Regions from separate parts of the Streptomyces sp. WG7 genome, predicted to be linked through region 1. Evidence: riboswitches for the same ligand, from Rfam matches in the RefSeq annotation. Region 1 holds a riboswitch; the other holds the start of a gene.

Region 1 (10,157 bases):
ACGCGTCCAGCGGCGGGCAGGAGCAGACGAGGTTCCGGTCACCGTAGGCCTGGTCGATCCGGCGCACCGGCGGCCAGTACTTGTCGGCGGCGGACACCCCGGCCGGGAAGACGGCCTCCTCGCGCGTGTACGCGTGGTCCCAGTCGCCGCCCAGCGCACCGGCGGTGTGCGGCGCGCCCCGCAGCGGGTTGTCGTCCGCGGACCAGGCGCCGGAGCCGACCTTCTCGATCTCCGCGCGGATGGCGATCATCGCCTCGCAGAACCGGTCCAGCTCCGTGAGGTCCTCGGACTCGGTCGGCTCGATCATCAGCGTGCCGGCCACCGGGAACGACATCGTCGGCGCGTGGAAGCCGTAGTCGATCAGCCGCTTGGCGACGTCGTCGACGCTCACGCCGGTCGCCTTGGTCAGCGGGCGCAGGTCGATGATGCACTCGTGCGCGACCAGCCCGTCCGGGCCGGTGTACAGCACCGGGAAGTGCGGCTCCAGGCGCTTGGCGATGTAGTTGGCGGACAGCACGGCCACCTGCGTGGCGCGCTTGAGCCCCTCGCCGCCCATCAGCCGGACGTACGACCACGAGATCGGCAGGATGCCGGCCGAGCCCCACGGCGCCGCCGAGATCGGGCCGACGCCCGTCTGCGGACCGGCCGCGGGCTGCAGCGGGTGGTTGGGCAGGTACGGCGCCAGGTGCGACCGCACGGCCACGGGTCCGACGCCCGGACCGCCGCCGCCGTGCGGGATGCAGAACGTCTTGTGCAGGTTCAGGTGGGAGACGTCGCCGCCGAAGTGGCCGGGCTTGGCGAGGCCGACCAGGGCGTTGAGGTTGGCGCCGTCCACGTAGACCTGGCCGCCGGCGTCGTGCACCCGGGCGCAGATGTCGGCGACGTGCTCCTCGAAGACGCCGTGCGTGGAGGGGTACGTGATCATCAGCACGGACAGCTCATCGCGGTGCTTCTCGATCTTGGCGCGCAGGTCCTCGACGTCGATCTCGCCGTCCTCGGCGGTCTTGACGACGACGACCTTCATGCCGGCCATGACCGCGCTGGCGGCGTTGGTGCCGTGCGCGGAGGACGGGATGAGGCAGACGGTGCGCTGCTCGTCACCGTTGGCGCGGTGGTAGGCGCGTACGGCGAGCAGGCCGGCGAACTCGCCCTGCGACCCGGCGTTCGGCTGGAGCGAGACCTTGTCGTACCCGGTGACCTCGGCGAGCCGCTCCTCCAGCTCACGGATGAGCGTGAGGTAGCCCTGCGCCTGCGCGGCAGGCGCGAAGGGGTGCAGGGCACCGAACTCCGGCCACGTCACCGGCTCCATCTCGGTGGTCGCGTTGAGCTTCATGGTGCAGGAGCCCAGCGGGATCATGCCGCGGTCCAGCGCGTAGTCGCGGTCCGCGAGGCGGCGCAGGTAGCGCAGCATCGCGGTCTCGGAGCGGTACTGGTGGAAGACCGGGTGGGTCAGGAAGTCGTCGGTGCGCAGCCGGGCCTCGGGCAGCGTCTCCCCGGTCGCCGCGTCCAGCGCCTCGATGTCGCCCTCGACGCCGAAGGCGTTCCACACGCCGCCGACCTGGGCGCGCGTGGTGGTCTCGTCGCAGGCGAACGACACGTGGTCGGCGTCGACGAGGCGCAGGTTGATGCCGTTCTCCCGGGCGGCGTGGACGACCTCGGCGGCCCGGCCCGGCACCCGCGCGGTGACCGTGTCGAAGTAGGCGCCGTGCACGATCTCGACACCGCCGGCCGCGAGACCCGCGGCGATGACCGTGGCGTACCGGTGGGTGCGGCGCGCGACGGCCCGCAGCCCCTCCGGCCCGTGGTACACGGCGTACATGCCGGCCATGACGGCGAGCAGCACCTGCGCGGTGCAGATGTTGCTGGTGGCCTTCTCGCGGCGGATGTGCTGCTCGCGGGTCTGCAGGGCGAGGCGGTAGGCCTTGTTGCCGTCGGCGTCCACGGAGACGCCGACCAGGCGGCCGGGCAGGCTGCGCGCGAACTTCTCGTGCACCGCCATGTAGCCGGCGTGCGGTCCGCCGAAGCCCATCGGCACACCGAAGCGCTGCGTGGTGCCGATGGCGATGTCCGCGCCCAGCTCGCCGGGCGAGGTGAGCAGCGTGAGGGCGAGCAGGTCGGCGGCGACGGTGACGAGGGCGCCGAGCTCGTGCGCCCGGTCGATCACCGGCTTGATGTCGCGCACGGCACCGGAGGCGCCCGGGTACTGGATCAGGACACCGTTGATCTCCCGCTCCGCGACCTCGGCCGGGATGCCCTCGCCGAGGTCGGCGACGACGACCTCGACGCCGGTCGGCTCGGCGCGGGTCCGTATCACGGCGATGGTCTGCGGCAGGGCGTCCGCGTCGACCAGGAAGAGGCCCTTCTTGTTCTTGCCCATGCGCCGGGAGAGCGCCATGGCCTCGGCGGCGGCGGTGCCCTCGTCGAGCAGCGAGGCACCGGAGGTCGGCAGGCCGGTGAGCTCGGCCACCATGGTCTGGAAGTTCAGCAGGGCCTCGAGACGTCCCTGGGAGATCTCCGGCTGGTACGGCGTGTACGCGGTGTACCAGGCCGGGTTCTCCATGACGTTGCGCAGGATGACCGGCGGGGTGAAGGTGCCGTAGTAGCCGAGGCCGATCATGGAGTCGAGGACCTGGTTGCGGTCGGCCAGGGAGCGCAGCTCGGCCAGCACCTCGGCCTCGGAGCGCGCACCGGGCAGGTCCAGCGCGTCGGCGTTCTTGATCACATCCGGCACCGCGGCGGCCGTCAGCTCGTCGAGCGAACCGTAGCCGACCTGCGCGAGCATCTTGGCCCGGGCCTCTTGGTCGGGGCCGATGTGGCGCTGCTCGAACGGTGCTGCCTGTTCGAGCTCGGAGAGCGGAGTGCGATGGGCGGTCATTGCGGAGGCCTCCTGGTCTGACGACCTTCGAGGGGCACCACGGCGCGGGTACCCGGACGGCCTCCCCCTCTGTCATCTCGACCTGAGAGCTTCACCGGGGGGCCCGAGGGCTCTCCCGGCTTTCACCGTCGGTGAGAGCGGAAGCCGTTGACGCCCGCCCTGCTTTCCAGAGTGACCTCGTCCGTGCGGTACGTGAGCCTGAGAGATTCCGGGGAGGATTTGCTCCTTCGGCGCCTCCGGTGGTGTCCGGAGGACTCTCCCGCACGGGGTCAGCAGCCGTTTGCCAGCGTACCAGCGAGGTCGCCGCACGGACTTCGAGTGGCCGACCGGCCATATGTGCTCTTTTGTAGTACTTACGGATGATTCGGCGGCTGGTGTGCGAGCCCAGTGCGACCCAATGGAGGGCCCCGTGCGTACCGACATCGACCCGCGCAATCTGATCGGCCGCAAGGCGTTCGACCGCAACGGCACCCGGATCGGCACTGTCGACGAGGTCTATCTCGACGACGCCACGGGGGTCCCCGAGTGGGCTGCCATACGCACCGGCCTGTTCAGCAGGGACGCCTTCGTGCCCCTGGAGCCCAGCGAGCTGGTCGAGGGCACCCTGCGCGTGCCCTTCGACCGGGCTCTGATCAGGGAGGCTCCCGACTTCGGCGTCGGCCGCCATCTCTCGCCGGAACAGGAACTCCAGCTCTACCACCACTACGGCCTCGACGTCGCCGCTCCTCCCCCGCTCCCCGACCACGACTTCGGCAGGCTGGCGGGTCAGGGCAAGGAGGAGAGCTGACGGCGGTCCGGTCCCACCGCGCCCTGCCCGCCCGGGCCGGTCCGGGCCCGTCCGGGCCCGTCCGGAGGATCGTGGCGCAGACGCGGGCTCCGACCGCCCTCTCCGCCGCCCGCAGGACACGAGGAGCACCCCACCGGCCCTGCCGACGCTCGCCGACACCCTCCCCCGCCTCCCCTTCCGTCTTCCGGCCGGCCCCCTCGGTCCCCTCCCCGGCGCCGGTCGGCGGGCGCCGTCACGTCAGGTCCTGCCCGACGGCAGGACGCGCGGGCCCCGCCGGGCCGGTCCGCGCGTCGGTGCCCGCGGCGAGGCCCGGGCCGTCCTCCGCGCCCGCCGGCCCGGACGCCCCGGGTCTTCGCGGCACGGGCGCGACCAGTGGCAGCGGATCCGCCGGTGTCAGGTCCGGGTCGTCCACCGGGAAGGTCCGTACCCGGCCGGTCTCCGAGTAGGGCGTCTCGAACCGCACGGTGACCCGCCCCAGTCCGCTGCCCTGCACCCACCCGTGCCCGTACTCCGTGTGCCGCACGTCGTGCCCCGCCGGCCACCGGCGCTCGGCGGGGGCCGGCCGGTGCTCCGCGGCGGGCTCCGGATCGGGTTCCTCGGCGAGCTCGTCGGCCCGGTCCCCCGCCGCCTGCGCGAAGAGGTCCTCCTGCGTGTAGTCGGCGAGTCCGCTGACGCCGACCCCGAGCAGCCGCACGCCGCCCGTGGTGTCCACGGAGTCCAGCAGCCGGGCCGCGGCCTCCCGCACCACTCCCGGGTCGTCCGTGGGCCCCCGGAGGGTCTCGGAGCGCGTCAGCGTGGAGAAGTCGTACCTGCGCACCTTGAGCACGATGGTCCGCCCGGACAGCCCGGAGGCGCGCAGCCGCCGTACGCACCGGTCGGCCAGCCGCCCGACTTCCACACCGACCCGCAACCGGTCGTGGATGTCCACGTCGTAGGTGTCCTCGACGGACACCGACTTGGTCTCCCGCTCGGCCACCACGGGCCGCTCGTCACGGGCCAGGGCCATGGCGTAGAGGGCATGCCCGTGCGCCTTGCCCAGCAGCCGTACGAGCTCGTCCTCGCCCGCCTCGGCGATCTCACCGACCGTGGTGATCCCGGCCCGCCGCAGGTGGTCTCCCGTGGCCGGGCCCACACCGGGCAGCGTCCGTACCGTCATCGGCTCCAGCATCGCCCGCTCGGTCCCCGGCGGGATCAGTACCAGCCCGTCGGGTTTGGCCTCCTCGGAGGCGATCTTGGCGAGCATCTTGGAGGCGGCGAGCCCCACGGACCCGGTGAGGCCGGTGACGGTGCGGATGTCCGTGCGCAGCTTCGCGCCGGCCAGCCGCGCCGACTCCGCGTCCCAGGCCGTCCCGCCGGCCTCCAGATCCACGAAGGCCTCGTCCAGGCTCAGCGGCTCCACCAGGGGCGACAGCGCCCGCAGCAGCCGCATCACCTGCTCGCTGATCGACCGGTAGAGCTCGAAGCGCGGGACGAGGTACGCGGCGTTGGGTGCCAGCCGCCGGGCCTGGCCCATGGGCATCGCCGAGTGCACGCCGAAGACCCGCGCCTCGTACGAACAGGTGGCGACCACGCCTCGTGGCCCGAGGCCGCCCACGACCACGGCCTTCCCGCGCAGGCTCGGCTTGGATGCCTGCTCCACCGAGGCGAAGAAGGCATCCATGTCGAGATGCAGGATCGTGGGCGCGGTTCTCACATCTCCGATGCTGCCCTACGCCACTGACAACGCCACGCCCGACCGTGCCCCGCCCGCGTGCGGGCGGTGTCAGACCGCCCGGTTGCGCCGCCGCGCCAGTTCGTCCGCCGGATTGTGCCCGACCAGGGTCTCCCCCGTGTCGATCCGCTCCCCGTGCAGCTGGGACAGCGCGCTCTCGACGTCCCGCCACACCACGCCGACGGCGATGCCGAAGATGCCCTGCCCGCCCTGGAGCAGGGCGTGCACCTCGTCGGGCGAGGTGCACTCGTAAACCGTGGCGCCGTCGCTCATCAGCGTCATCCGTTCCAGGTCACGAAAGCCGCGTTCCCTGAGATGCTGGACGGCGGTGCGAATGTTCTGCAGTGACACCCCAGTGTCGAGGAAGCGCTTGACGATCTTCAGCACGACCACGTCGCGGAAGCTGTACAGACGCTGCGTCCCGGACCCGTGGGCGGGCCGCACGGAGGGCTCGACGAGGCCCGTGCGAGCCCAGTAGTCGAGCTGCCGGTAGGTGATACCGGCGGCCGCGCAGGCCGTCGGACCGCGATAGCCGATCTGCTCGGACGCCATGGACGTCGTCCCTCCGCTGCTCGGCACGGCAGCCGGTCGCTGCGGAACGCCCTCGGCCGCGCCACCGTGTTGGGGATACCCCCCGCCCGCGCGGAGCCGAGATTTCGGGGGAGGGTACGGACCGCTTGCCCCAAGGCTGTGCCCGGGGCCACCCCCAGCCGTACCGTCGCCGCTGATTCTCACGCCGACCTCCGTCCTTGACCTGCCTCCTCGACGGTAGGCAGTCACCACGGGTGCGTCAACGATCGCCACACTCGGCACGCCGAGTGATAATCACCCTACGAGTGGTTTCACGTGCCCCACCGCGGGGAAAGGCTAGCCGAATGTGCCCGGTGGAGGGCCGTACAGGCGCCCTGGAACGCCTCGGCCCTCGCGCCTCACTGGTTGCTGGTCCCGAAGTCCTCGGGCGAGATCTGGTCGAGGAACTCGCGGAACTTCTCGACCTCGTCCTCCTGCTCGTCCGGGATGGCGATACCGGCGTCGTCGAGCACCGTGTCACTGCCGAAGATCGGTGTTCCGGTGCGAAGGGCCAGCGCTATGGCGTCGGACGGCCTGGCACTCACCTCGACCCCGCTCGCGAAGACCAGCTCGGCGTAGAAGACCCCGTCCCGCAGGTCGGTGATGCGCACTTCGGTGAGCTCCTGGCCGACGGCTTCCAGCACGTCCTTGAAAAGGTCGTGGGTCAGCGGGCGTGCGGGGGCCATGCCCTGCTGGGCGAAGGCGATCGCCGTCGCCTCCCCCGGCCCGATCCAGATGGGGAGGTAGCGGTCGCCTCCCACCTCGCGCAGCAGCACGATCGGTTGGTTGGAGGGCATCTCGACCCGGACACCTACGACATCGAGCTCGTTCACACAGCAACCCTAGGCCGTGCCCGGGACATTTGGGTAGTCGGGCCGGGATCGGGTGGGCGTTCCGGGTTCCCGAGCAGGCCGGCTTCAGGGCAGCCGCACGCCGAGGGCGGACTGCACCAGTGCCGCGTGCAGCTTCACCGCGAGCCCGGCCAGCTCCTTGGTGCGGGCTTCCGCGTGTGCCCTGGTCTGGGGGTTGCGGTGGCGCTTCAGCGGCGCCACCACCTGGTCCACGAGCCCGGCCTCCCGGTCCGCGGCGGCCTTCATCACCCGCAGGTGCCGCGGCTCGATCCCGAACTTCCCCAGCTGGACCACCAGCGACGCCACGGTGACCACCTCGGCGTCGTACCCCCCGTCGGGCAGCGGGGCGAGGAGCCCGTACGACTCCCACTCCTTCAGCTCCTGCTCGCCGATCCCGGCCGCGGCGAGCAGCTCGTCCCGCCCGATCCGGGCCGCCACGGGTCCCTCGGCGGTCTCCGGCACGGACTCCCCGTCCCGCTGCCGGGCCAGCGTCGGCAGCGGCACGGCCTCACCGCGTTCCATGGCGTCCAGGTGCTCGCGGATCACCTTCAGCGGCAGGTAGTGGTCCCGCTGCATGCGCAGCACCTGACCGAGGCGCTCGACGTCGTGGGCACTGAACTTGCGGTACCCCGCCGGGGTCCGCCGCGGCTCCACGAGGCCCTCCGACTCCAGGAAACGGATCTTGGAGATGGTGACGTCGGGAAACTCGTCACGCAGTGCGTTCAGCACCGTGCCGATGCTCATCAGCCCACTGTCCGTGGCGGCGGCGCCGTTCCCGGCACCGCCGCTCGGTGTTCGAAGCATGGACCTTCCCTGGAGGTTCCCCGGGCGGATGCCCGGGGGCGGTCAGTAACCCCGCTGGCTCGCGTAGAAGACCAGCCGGTACTTGCCGATCTGCACCTCGTCACCGTTCGACAGGGCGACCTGGTCGATTCGCTCACGGTTGACGTACGTGCCGTTCAGGCTGCCGACGTCGGCCACCGTGAACGAGCCGTCCGGACTGCGACGGAACTCCACGTGGCGGCGCGAGACCGTCACGTCGTCCAGGAAGATGTCGCTCTGCGGATGACGCCCGGCGGTGGTCAGCTCGCCGTCGAGCAGGAATCGGCTGCCGGAGTTCGGACCACGGCGCACGACGAGGAGCGCGGACCCGAGCGGCAGTGCGTCGACGGCCGCCTGCGCCTCGGGAGAGAGCGCCGGCATCGCCGTCTGGCCGGTGACCTCCGCGTCGTACGCTTCCAGGCCGGAGATGGAGATCGTGGAGGTCGTCTCGGACGCACGCTCCGGAACCGCCCCGGCACGCAGCGGCGCCCCGCAGTTGGAGCAGAAGCGGCTGTTCTCCGCGTTGCGGTTACCGCACCTCGTACACACCAAGGCCGACATGGACGGATCCTCCTGCCGCGGCTGCCCCGCCGGAACGTTCGCCCCGTACGGACCGGGGCCGAACCCTCCGCCCGTACCCGAGGTCGACGGCTGCCCGAAACCTATGCCGCTGGACTGCGCAGGGTCAACGGACGGCGCGCCATGACCACCCGGCGTGTCACCGCCCGGACCAGCCACCTGGTCCCGGTACATCGGACGCCGACCCTCTGCGTCAGGCTGTGCGCGATGACGGGCGGTCGCGTTGTCGCTGCCCTCTCGCGCGCTCTTGCCGAACAACTTCGCAAACAACTTCACGGGCGATTCCCCTTGACCGAAACAGACCCGCCCGTGGGGCAGGACGAACCCTGACTGAACGTACTGGCCGACCCGGACACCTTCACAACGTCCGTCTCCACCAGACAGTTTCCACCACGCACCACCCAATCGGTGCGCCGACCCCCCGCAACCTCATGCCCTCGCCGGACGCCGCCCATGCACCGCCGGTTCACTCGGAGGACGACCGAGCGTAGTCAGGCCGCTTCGCCACTCGCAAGGCGTCCACGACGATCTTGCCGGACCGCTCAACATTAACGGTGGCCTGTTCCTTCTCCAGAGTCTGCACCACGCCTCCAGGAATGTTGAGAGCCGGTTCGAGGTCCTGCGGCTTGCCGATGACCTGAAAACGATAGGGCGCGTTGATCTTGTTCCCGTCGACGCTCACGGACTTGTCGGAGTCCGTGAGGTACGTGCCGGCGACGACCCGCACGCCGTTCACCTGGATCGCCTCCGCGCCCGCCGCGCGCAGTTCCTGGATCGCGTCGAGCAGCATGTCCGCTTCGACCGCTCCCTTCGTGTCCTCGATCGTCACTGTGATGCCGGGCCCCTGCGCGGCCACGGTGCCCGCGAGGATGCCCAGTTGCCGCTCCTTCTCGAGCGTCTGCCTCCGGGCCTCCTCTGCCTGGTCGGAGCTGTTCTCCAGCTCGTCGCGCTGCTTCTCGAGGCCCTGCTTCTCGTCTTCAAGACGCTGAGTCCGGTCGTCCAGTTCATCGAGGATGCGGACCAGATCTTCCTGCCGGGCGCCACGCAGCGCGCTGTCGCCCTCGCTGTTCGACGCCACCTGGACGGCCAGGCCGAAACCGAGGCCGAACAGGAGCAGGGCGACGATGAGTTGGGCCCGGGTGAGGCGCGGCGGCCACAGCCCCTTGACGAGCCGCTGCCTACCGGTCAGCCCGGGCTGCGGCCCGGCCTCCCGCTCCGGCGGCTTCCCGGCCGGTACGTCGGCGGCCGGGGGCGCCGGCGGCGGCACCTCGTCGGGCAGCTCCTTGCGCAGCTTGTTCGCGGACTGCGCGTCGCGGTCGCTCATCGGCCTCACGCCCGGAAGACGTGGCGTCGGATCGCCGCGGCGTTGGAGAAGATGCGGATGCCGAGGACGACCACCACACCGGTGGACAGCTGGGCCCCGACGCCCAACTTGTCGCCCAGGAACACGATCAGTGCGGCCACGACCACGTTCGACAGGAACGACACCACGAAGACCTTGTCGTCGAAGATGCCGTCGAGCATGGCCCGCAGGCCGCCGAACACGGCGTCGAGCGCCGCCACGACGGCGATCGGCAGGTAAGGCTCGACGGCCGCCGGCACCTCGGGCCGGACCAAGAGGCCGGCCACGACTCCCACGACGAGGCCCAGTACGGCGATCACGATGTGCCCTTCTCGGTTATCGGCTGTGCTGTACGTACGATCACACTTGTTGCGGCCGGCAGCTTGAGGTCGTCCACCGCGGAGACGGCCGTCCGGATGCCGTAGTTCTCCTGCAGGGCATGCAGGTACAGCCCGTCGGCACTGTCCTGGAAACGGGTACTGAGCCGCTCGCCGTCCCCGACCGCAAGCACCGTGTACGGCGGCACCAGCGGCCTGTTGTCGACCAGTATCGCGTCACCGGCGGCCCTGATCGCCGACAGTGCTGTCAGGCGCTGTCCGTTGATGGAGACCGCCTCGGCG
Region 2 (10,157 bases), on a different contig from region 1:
CGTCATCGCCTGCGCCGTCACGGTGCCGGCCCTGCTTGTCACCCGCACCATGAGCAAAGGAGTCAAGGAATGACCCGCACCGATCGGCCGACGGACACCCTCACCACGCCGAGGCGCACGGCCCTGATCTCGGGGGCCGGCATCGCGGGGCCCGCCCTGGCGTTCTGGCTGAACCGCTACGGATACGCGGTCACGGTGGTCGAGAAGGCGCCCGCACTCCGTGGCGGTGGCTACCCCGTCGACGTGCGCGGCACCGCGCTGGACGTCGTGGCGAGGATGGGGATCCTGCCGCGACTGCGGGACGCGCACATCGACCTGCGCCGGCTGACCTTCCTCGAGGGCGACGGCGGCGAGGTGGCCTCGCTCCACCCGCACACCGTCACCGGCGGTGCCGCGGGACGGGACCTGGAGGTGCGGCGCGGGGACCTGTCCGACGCGCTCCACACGGCGGTCCGTGACGACGTGGAGTTCCTGTACGACGACTCCGTCGACACCCTCGACCAGTCGGGCCACGGGGTCGACGTCACCTTCCGCGGGGGCGGCCGGCGCACGTTCGACGTGGTGTGCGCCGCGGACGGTACGCACTCACGTACCCGGGAGATGCTGTTCGGCCCCGAAGAGCGGTTCCACCACTACCTCGGCCACTGCTTCGCCGTGTTCACGATGCCCAACACCCTCGGGCTCTCGCACGAGACCGTGATGTGGAACAGCCCGGGCAGGGCCGCGGCGCTCTACGCGGTGGGGGACGACGACGAAGTGCACGCCTTCCTGAACTTCGCCCGCCCACAACCGCCACGGGACGCGCTCCGCGACCCGGAGGCCCAACGGGAGCTGGTCGCCTCGGTCTTCGCCGACGCGGGATGGGAGGTCCCGGGCATGATCGCCGCCCTGCGCGACGCGGACGACCTGTTCTTCGACGCGGTCGGCCAGATCCGTATGCCCCGCTGGTCCAACGGCAGGGTCGCGCTGGTGGGCGACGCCGCGTGGGCGCCCTCGTTCCTCACCGGCCAGGGCACCAGCCTCGCGCTCGTCGGCGCCTACATGCTCGCCGCCTCCCTGGCCCGCCGGGACCACGCCGCGGGCTTCGCCGCCTACGAACACGGCACCCGCGAGTTCGTCACCATGAACCAGGCACTGGTCGGCACGGGCGGTGCCACCCTCTTCCCGACCACCCCCCAGGACCTGGAGCGACGCAACAACAGGCTCCGCGAACTCAGCACCATCCCCTCCGGGAAGGGACAGCCCGCCCACTCGGCCCTCACCCTGCCCGAACCCCTCGGGGACAGCCCCGGGAACGGCTGACACGCCGACGCGGCGATCACGTGGCCGCCGCCGCGAGGCTGGGACCGGCCTCCGCCAGGGCCGGCTTCCAGCTCCGGCCGTTCCCCGTCCGGCAGTGGCTCCGCTCCCCGTCCGGCAGTGGCTCCGGTTGCCGTGCGAGGTGGTCGGGACCGGCCGCCCGGTGTGCCTCCGTGCTGGTCGAAGCCCGCCCCCTCAGCACTCGATGATGTTGACCGCGAGCCCGCCCCGGGCCGTCTCCTTGTACTTGACCGACATGTCCGCGCCGGTCTCCTTCATGGTCTTGATGACCTTGTCGAGGGACACCTTGTGGGAGCCGTCGCCGCGCATCGCCATCCGGGCCGCCGTGACCGCCTTGACGGCGGCCATGCCGTTGCGCTCGATGCACGGGATCTGGACCAGGCCGCCGACCGGGTCGCAGGTCAGGCCGAGGTTGTGCTCCATGCCGATCTCGGCGGCGTTCTCCACCTGCTCCGGCGTGCCGCCCAGCACCTCGGCGAGCGCGCCGGCCGCCATGGAGCAGGCGGAGCCGACCTCGCCCTGGCAGCCGACCTCGGCGCCGGAGATGGAGGCGTTCTCCTTGAAGAGCATGCCGATGGCGCCCGCGGCCAGGAGGAAGCGGACCACGCCGTCCTCGTCGGCGCCCGGGACGAAGTTCATGTAGTAGTGCAGGACCGCCGGGATGATGCCCGCCGCGCCGTTCGTCGGGGCCGTGACGACCCGGCCGCCGGCCGCGTTCTCCTCGTTCACGGCCATCGCGTAGAGGGTGATCCACTCCATCGACAGGGCCAGCGGGTCGCCCTCCGAGCGCAGCTTGCGCGCGGTGTTCGCGGCGCGGCGGCGGACCTTGAGGCCGCCCGGCAGGATGCCCTCGCGGGACATGCCCCGGTCCACGCACGCCCGCATGACGCGCCAGATCTCCAGCAGGCCCTCGCGGATCTCGTCCTCGTCGCGCCAGGCCCGCTCGTTCTCCAGCATCAGGGCGGAGATGGACAGGCCCGTCTCCCGGGCCAGGCGCAGCAGCTCGTCGCCGGTGCGGAAGGGGTACTTCAGCACCGTGTCGTCGAGCACGATGCGGTCCGCGCCCACCGCCTCCTCGTCGACGACGAAGCCGCCGCCGACCGAGTAGTACGTCTTCGAGAGCACTTCCGCGCCGGCCGCGTCGTACGCCCACAGCGTCATGCCGTTGGCGTGGTACGGGAGGGCCTTGCGGCGGTGCAGCACCATGTCGTCGTCGTAGGCGAAGGCGATCTCGCGCTCGCCGAGGAGGCGGAGGCGGCCCGAGGCTTTGATCGTCTCGACGCGTTCGTCCGCCGTCTCCACGTCCACCGTGCGCGGTGAGTCGCCCTCCAGGCCGAGCAGCACCGCCTTGGGCGTGCCGTGGCCGTGGCCGGTGGCGCCCAGCGAGCCGTACAGCTCGGCGCGGACGGCTGCGACGGAATCCAGCAGCTCCTCGTTGCGCAGGCGGCGGGCGAACATGCGGGCCGCGCGCATCGGGCCGACCGTGTGGGAGCTCGACGGGCCGATGCCGATCGAGAACAGGTCGAAGACCGAGATGGCCACGGGGACTCCTCAGAACGGGGGTGGTGCAGAGGGTGGTGCTTGGTCGGGGTGGGACGCGCCGTGCCCGCTTGTGGCGGGCACGGCGCACCTGAACACGTGGGGTGCTACTTGTCCAGACCCGGGTACAGCGGGTGCTTGTCGGCCAGGGTCTTCACCCGTGCCTTGAGGGCCTCGGCGTCGTAGGACGGCTTCAGCGCCTCGGCGATCACGTCCGCGACCTCGGCGAAGTCCTCGGCCGTGAAGCCGCGGGTCGCCAGGGCCGGCGTACCGATGCGCAGACCGGAGGTCACCATCGGCGGACGCGGGTCGTTCGGGACGGCGTTGCGGTTGACCGTGATGCCGACCTCGTGGAGGCGGTCCTCGGCCTGCTGTCCGTCCAGCTCGGAGTCGCGCAGGTCGACCAGGACCAGGTGGACGTCCGTGCCGCCGGTCAGCACCGAGACGCCCGCCGCCTTCGCGTCGTCCTTCACCAGGCGCTCGGCCAGGATGCGGGCGCCTTCCAGCGTACGACGCTGGCGCTCCTTGAAGTCCTCGCTCGCGGCGACCTTGAAGGCGACGGCCTTGGCGGCCACCACGTGCTCCAGCGGGCCACCCTGCTGACCGGGGAAGACGGCGGAGTTGATCTTCTTGGCCAGCTCGGCCGTGGAGAGGATCACACCGCCGCGCGGGCCGCCCAGCGTCTTGTGGGTGGTGGTGGTGACGACGTGGGCGTGCGGCACCGGGTTCGGGTGCAGGCCCGCCGCGACCAGACCGGCGAAGTGCGCCATGTCGACCATCAGGTACGCGCCGACCTCGTCCGCGACCTTGCGGAACGCGGCGAAGTCCAGCTGACGCGGGTAGGCCGACCAGCCGGCCACGATCAGCTTCGGCCGGGTCTCCTTGGCGAGGCGCTCCACCTCGGCCATGTCGACCTGGCCGTCGTCGCCGACGTGGTACGGGACGACGTTGTAGAGCTTGCCGGAGAAGTTGATCTTCATGCCGTGGGTCAGGTGCCCGCCGTGGGCGAGGTTCAGACCCATGATCGTGTCGCCGGGCTTGAGCAGCGCGAACATCGCGGCCGCGTTGGCCTGGGCGCCCGAGTGCGGCTGGACGTTGGCGTGCTCGGCGCCGAAGAGCGCCTTGACCCGGTCGATGGCGATCTGCTCGACCACGTCGACGTGCTCGCAGCCGCCGTAGTAGCGGCGGCCGGGGTAGCCCTCGGCGTACTTGTTGGTGAGGACCGAGCCCTGGGCCTCCATGACCGCGACCGGGGCGAAGTTCTCCGAGGCGATCATCTCGAGGGTGGACTGCTGGCGGTCCAGCTCGGCGTCGACGGCGGCGGCGACGTCGGGGTCGAGCTCGTGCAGGGGGGTGTTCAGAAGCGACATGCGGTCCGTGACTCCTCAGCCGGCGGTGAAGGCGGTGTACTCGTCGGCGGAGAGCAGGTCGGCCGGCTCGTCCGTGATCCGCACCTTGAACAGCCAGCCGCCCTCGAAGGGCGCGCTGTTCACCAGCGACGGGTCGTTGACGACGTCCTCGTTGACCTCGGTGACCTCGCCGGAGACGGGGGAGTAGAGGTCGGAGACCGACTTGGTCGACTCCAGTTCGCCGCAGGTCTCGCCCGCGGACACCGAGTCGCCGACCTCGGGGAGCTGGACGAAGACGACGTCACCGAGCGCGTTGGCCGCGTGCTCCGTGATGCCGACCGTCGAGGCGCCGTCCTCGGCGCCCGACAGCCACTCGTGCTCCTTGCTGTAGCGCAGCTGCTGGGGGTTGCTCATGGCCTGAATTCTCCTGTACGCGAGGGAGTGCTGGTGACGGGGGACTGCTGGTGAAGGGGCTGCTGAAACCGCTGGTGAGCAGCGAGGACACGCGCGGGGCGACGAGGGCGCCGCCGTCCGCCCGGTGTCTACTTCTGCCGCTTGTAGAACGGCAGCGTCACGACCTCGTACGGCTCGTGGCTGCCCCGGATGTCCACGCCCACACCCGCGGTGCCGGGTGCCGCGTGCGCGGGGTCGACGTACGCCATGGCGATCGGCTTGCCCAGCGTCGGGGACGGCGCCCCGGAGGTGACCTCGCCGACGACCTCGCCGCCGGCGACGACCTGGTACCCGGCGCGCGGCACCCGGCGGCCCTCGGCGACCAGGCCGACCAGGACGCGGGGCGGGTTCTGCTCGGCCCGGGAGGCGGCCTCGGTCAGCGCGGCGCGCCCGACGAAGTCGCCCTCCTTCTCGAACTTCACCACCCGGCCGAGCCCGGCGTCGAAGGGCGTCAGCGCGGTCGACAGCTCGTGCCCGTACAGCGGCATGCCCGCCTCCAGGCGGAGCGTGTCCCGGCAGGACAGTCCGCACGGGACCAGGCCGGCGCCCTCGCCCGCCCGCGTCAGCGCCTGCCACAGCTCGACGGCGTGCTCCGGCTTCACGAACAGCTCGAAGCCGTCCTCGCCGGTGTAGCCGGTGCGCGCGATGAGTGCCGGGACGCCGGCCACGGTGCCGGGCAGACCGGCGTAGTACTTCAGGCCGTCCAGGTCGGCGTCGGTCAGCGACGCGAGGATCGCCGGGGACTCGGGGCCCTGCACGGCGAGCAGCGCGTAGGCGTCGCGGTCGTCGCGCACCTCGGCGTCGAAGCCGGCCGAGCGCCCGGTCAGCGCGTCCAGCACCACCTGGGCGTTGGACGCGTTGGCGACGACCATGTACTCCGTCTCGCCCAGGCGGTAGACGATCAGGTCGTCCAGGATGCCGCCGTCCTCGCGGCAGATCATGGTGTAGCGGGCGCGGCCCGGCTTCACGCTGCCGATGTTGCCGACCAGCGCGTAGTCCAGCAGGTCGGCGGCCCGGGGCCCGGTGACCGTGATCTCACCCATGTGGGAGAGGTCGAAGAGCCCGGCCCGGGTGCGCACCGCGACGTGCTCGTCCCGCTCGGAGCCGTAGCGCAGGGGCATGTCCCAGCCGGCGAAGTCGGTCATCGTCGCGCCCAGCGCGCGATGCGTGGCATCGAGCGCGGTACGGCGGAGTTCGGTACTGCTCATCGGTCGTTCGTCTCCCAGGACAGGACGTGGCGAGGTCGATCCTCCCCATCTGTCATCGGAACCTGAGAGGTTCGTCACGGCCACCGGAGCGCGGTGGCCGGGACTTGCACCTTGGGTGGGGCAGCCCGTCGAGGGGCGGCCCGCTTTTCAGATGTGCCTCGCCCGCGCGGTAACGGGGCCTGAGAGATTCAAGGGAGGGACTTGCTCCTTCGGCGCCCCGGCGCGGCCGGGGACTCTCCCGCGCGGATTCAAACGGCCGGTATGCAGTTGGCGCCGCCATCATTGCACGCCCCGCCGATCCGTGGGCAGACCGATATCTGTAACCGGCTTGTGGCAGTAAGCGCACGAAAACGCGAGACCTGCGCATTACCTTCTCTTTACACTCGACGGGGATGGGAACTCGTGAACCGCCCCAGGGGAGGACGATCACGGTGAACAGGACCACGGCGTACGCCACCACCTCCGGTCTCGCGCTGCCCGAGCAGCCCGTCGCCCCGGCACCCCAGGCGTGCGCCGAGCTGCCCGCACCCGTCGTCCGCGATCTGCGGGACCGGGACGGCCGCAGCCCGCACGCCCTGCTCTTCGGACCCCGGGACCTGGTGGTGATCACCGGCCTGCCCGGCAGCGGGAAGTCCACGCTGATGGAGCGCACCGTGCGCGGACCGCGCATCGACTCCCAGGACACCCGGGACCGCTGGGACCGCCGCATGCCGCGCTTCGTGCCGTACGGGCTCTACCGCCCCCTCGTCCGCCTCGCCCACTACGCCGGACTGCGCAGGGCCCTGCGCTCCGGCGAGGGCGTCGTCGTGCACGACTGCGGCACCCAGGCCTGGGTGCGCGGCTGGCTGGCCCGCGAGGCCCGCCGCCGTGACGGCACACTCCACCTGCTGCTGCTCGACGTCGAGGCCGACGAGGCCCTGGCCGGCCAGCGCGAGCGCGGCCGGGGCGTGTCGCGGTACGCGTTCCTGCGGCACCGCTCGGCCAACACCCGCCTGCTGCGCGCGGTGACCGAGGGCACCCTGCCCGCCGGCTGCACCTCGGCGGTCCTCCTGGACCGGGCGGCGGCCAACACGCTCCGCCGTATCGCCTTCACGGGGTGACGCACCGTAGGGCCGCGGGGCCTAACGGGTTAGCCTTTCCCGTCACAGCAGCGGTACCAGGCAGGCGGTAGGTAGGCAGATGGACGTCCCGGCACAGGCGCACCACCCGTACGGCGGGTGGCCCGGCAACGAGCTGGAGGAGGTGTTGTCCGCCTCCCTCGGAGTGCCGGGCGCCGGCGGCCGGATCGTGGAGGTGCTCGGCCGCAGCTTCCTGTGGATCCCCCTGCCGAACGGCGGCGGCCCGCACAGCGGCCCCCTCGACCTGCCCTCCCTGGAGGTCGACGGCCAGGCCTACGTACCGGTCTTCAGCTCCGAGGAGCAGCTCCGCCAGGTGGCCGGCGCGCAGATGGCGTACACCGTCGCCCCCGCCGCGGAGTTCGCCCGCGGCCTGCCCCCGCAGGTCGGCATCGCCGTCAACCCGGACGGCGCGGTCGGCATCCCGCTGCCGCCGCCCGCCGTGGCCGAGCTGTGCCGGGCCGGCCGCACCCCGCTGGACGGACCCGCGTCCGGCGGCCGGGTCCGCCTCTTCGAGCCGGACTGGCAGGACGACCCGGTGGACTTCCTCACCGCCGCCTCCGCCGAGTTCGCCGCGATCGGCGTCGTCCGCACCGCCCGCCGCTGCATGGCCGCCGTCGAGACCGCCGACCCCGTCATGTTCGTCGGCGTCGAACTCACCCACTGGGAGGGTGACGCCCGCGCCCTCCCCCTGGACGCCCTGGGCCGGGCCCTGACCAGGGCTCCCCTGAAGTACCAGGTCAACCTGGTCCTCCTGGAGGCGGCCCAGGACCCGGTCTGCGACTGGATGCGGGCGAACGTCCGCCCGTTCTACGACCGGGACGTGTAGAACGCCGGTGAGGCCGACGCCGGTAAGGGGCGCGGGGCTCTGACATGTGCGGCTCCGCCGCGTGGGCGCGACAAGCCACAACGGCGCCGCAGACGCCGGACAACCGCACGCCCCGAGCTCATAGGAGCCCCCCGACCGGCGGAGCCTTAAGCTGGTTTCCACAACCGGGGAACTTCTCGAAGGGGCGATACGCGTGAGCGCCAGCGGCACCACGACCGGACAGGTCGAGCACATGCTGCGCCAGGTGACGCCCGGGCGCTACGACGCCTACGAGGCCCTGCTGCGCGCGCTCGCCACCCCCACATCCGGCCAGGTCTGGATGCTGCTCTGGCACGGCCAGGCCGGCTCCCCCGACGCCCAGTACGGGAACATGGAGGTCGACGGCTACGGCTACGCGCCCTGCGTCACCTCCGCCCAGGAGCTGTCGGCCAGCGGCTGGAACCGGTCGTACGAAGTGGTCGACGGCCTGGAGGTGGCCCGCGCCCTCTACCCGGACCACTACGGCCTGTGGCTCAATCCGCACGCCCCCGGCGGCGGTGTCGGCATCCCGTGGCTCGACCTGCGCCGCATCGCCTCCGGCCTGGACCGCCAGCCGGCGGGCCCCCTGCGCCTGTCCGAACCGGCCATCGAGGTCCCCCAGTTCTACGCCCTGCTCGCGCAGAACGCCCACCGCACCCCGGCGGTCCGCGCGCTGCGCCGCGCCTGGGTGCAGCCGGCGCTGGGCGCGCCGTACCTCGCCATCGGTCTCGACGTGTACGACACCTCCCCGCCGGCCGTCGACGCGGTGCGCGGAATGATGCAGCAGTCCGTCGGCGCGGTGCCGGACGGGCTGCCGGTGTCGACGGTGGCGATGACCGACGCCCACGATCCGGTCGCCATGTGGCTGCGTGCCCACGCCCGCCCGTTCTACGACCGCGAGGCCCATGCGGCCGCCCCCGCCCAGGCGCCGGCGGGCGGGTACGGATACCCTCCGGCCGGAGGACGGTACTGACCGTCGCGGGGCTGGTCCCGCCGGTACCGGGGGACATCTTCGCGCGTAGACGGGGGCGTAAGGTCCCGTCTCGCCCTCGATGCCCCAACTCGTCCGTGTCCGGCCCCCGTTACCCAGTGTCCGGATAACGGAACACCTCAAACAGCATCACGGTTGCGCATCCATTCCCCTTCAAGTCTGGCTACAGATCGCCAAAGCGTTGAAGACTCCCGAAACGAGGGGCGATTGCCCGCCCCTGTGTACGACGGACTGATCACGCCGCTACAGCGGCAAGTGCGGGCCGGCTACCGCCGGTTGAGAGGGGTCCCTGCCAGATGACGGCACCATTGCACGAGCCGACCGCGGAAGCGGCCCCAAGTGCTGCCGAGGAAGCGGCGGTTGCCGGCGCCGACGCCAAGGCGGTACAGGGACGTTCCCTGGGCCGGATCGCCTGGGAGCGCCTGAAACGGGACAAGCTGGCCCTGACGGGCGGCGTCGTGGTACTCGCCCTCATCGTGATCGCGGTGCTCGCGCCCCTGATCACCTCCCTCTACGGGCAGGAGCCCAACGCCTTCAACGAGGACAAGATCGACCCCCTGTTCGGCACCCCCACGGGGTCCCTGGGCGGGATCAGCGGCGAGCACTGGCTGGGTGTCGAACCGGTCAACGGCCGCGACGTCTTCGCCCGCATCGTCCACGGTGCCCGGATCTCGCTGCTCGTCGGCTTCCTGTCCGCGATGGTCGCCGTGGTCATCGGCACCGTCCTGGGTGTCCTGGCCGGCTTCTTCGGCGGCTGGGTCGACGCCCTCATCAGCCGGATCATGGACGGCCTGCTGGCCTTCCCGCAGCTGCTGTTCATCATCGCGCTGGTCTCCGTCATGCCCGACAACATGCTGGGACTGAGCGGCACGGGCGTGCGACTGCTCATGATGATCCTGGTCATCGGCTTCTTCGGCTGGCCCTACATCGGTCGCGTGGTCCGCGGCCAGACACTCTCGATGCGTGAACGCGAGTACGTCGAGGCGGCCCGGTCCCTGGGAGCCGGACGGTTCTACATCCTGTTCAAGGAACTGCTGCCCAACCTGGTGGCGCCGATCATCGTCTACACCACGATGATGATCCCCACCAACATCCTCACCGAGGCGGCGCTCAGCTTCCTGGGCGTGGGCGTCAAGCCGCCCACCTCGTCCTGGGGGCAGATGCTCTCGAGCGCGATCGACTACTACAAGTCGGATCCCATGTACATGGTGGTTCCCGGTGTGGCGATCTTCATCACCGTTCTTGCCTTCAACCTCTTCGGCGACGGCGTGCGCGACGCGCTGGACCCGAAGGGCTCCCGCTGACCTGCCGTACCGGCAAGCGACCCGTGGCACC

Evidence for each region. Region 1 has a riboswitch for glycine ahead of gcvP (aminomethyl-transferring glycine dehydrogenase). Riboswitches for the same ligand answer to the same signal wherever they lie in the genome.
Region 2: another riboswitch for glycine. It lies ahead of gcvT (glycine cleavage system aminomethyltransferase GcvT); the one in region 1 lies ahead of gcvP (aminomethyl-transferring glycine dehydrogenase).

Annotation. Positions count from the first base shown of each region.
Region 1 covers NZ_JBNGGE010000008.1:206,228-216,384, forward strand. The annotation lists gene gcvP (aminomethyl-transferring glycine dehydrogenase) at 1-2,875, opposite strand, end outside; glycine riboswitch at 3,052-3,147, opposite strand; gene ACP4J0_RS12115 (PRC-barrel domain-containing protein) at 3,285-3,662, shown strand; gene ACP4J0_RS12120 (DNA polymerase IV) at 3,895-5,355, opposite strand; gene ACP4J0_RS12125 (MerR family transcriptional regulator) at 5,425-6,108, opposite strand; gene ACP4J0_RS12130 (bifunctional nuclease family protein) at 6,303-6,776, opposite strand; gene ACP4J0_RS12135 (MerR family transcriptional regulator) at 6,861-7,598, opposite strand; gene ACP4J0_RS12140 (FHA domain-containing protein) at 7,641-8,600, opposite strand; gene ACP4J0_RS12145 (DUF881 domain-containing protein) at 8,662-9,519, opposite strand; gene ACP4J0_RS12150 (small basic family protein) at 9,525-9,857, opposite strand; gene ACP4J0_RS12155 (DUF881 domain-containing protein) at 9,854-10,157, opposite strand, start outside.
Region 2 covers NZ_JBNGGE010000021.1:84,264-94,420, reverse strand. The annotation lists gene ACP4J0_RS21530 (MFS transporter) at 1-73, shown strand, start outside; gene ACP4J0_RS21525 (FAD-dependent monooxygenase) at 70-1,302, shown strand; gene ACP4J0_RS21520 (L-serine ammonia-lyase) at 1,495-2,862, opposite strand; gene glyA (serine hydroxymethyltransferase) at 2,967-4,229, opposite strand; gene gcvH (glycine cleavage system protein GcvH) at 4,245-4,622, opposite strand; gene gcvT (glycine cleavage system aminomethyltransferase GcvT) at 4,751-5,869, opposite strand; glycine riboswitch at 5,909-6,026, opposite strand; glycine riboswitch at 6,027-6,120, opposite strand; gene ACP4J0_RS21500 (AAA family ATPase) at 6,301-6,969, shown strand; gene ACP4J0_RS21495 (enhanced serine sensitivity protein SseB) at 7,049-7,813, shown strand; gene ACP4J0_RS21490 (enhanced serine sensitivity protein SseB C-terminal domain-containing protein) at 8,007-8,804, shown strand; gene ACP4J0_RS21485 (ABC transporter permease) at 9,119-10,126, shown strand.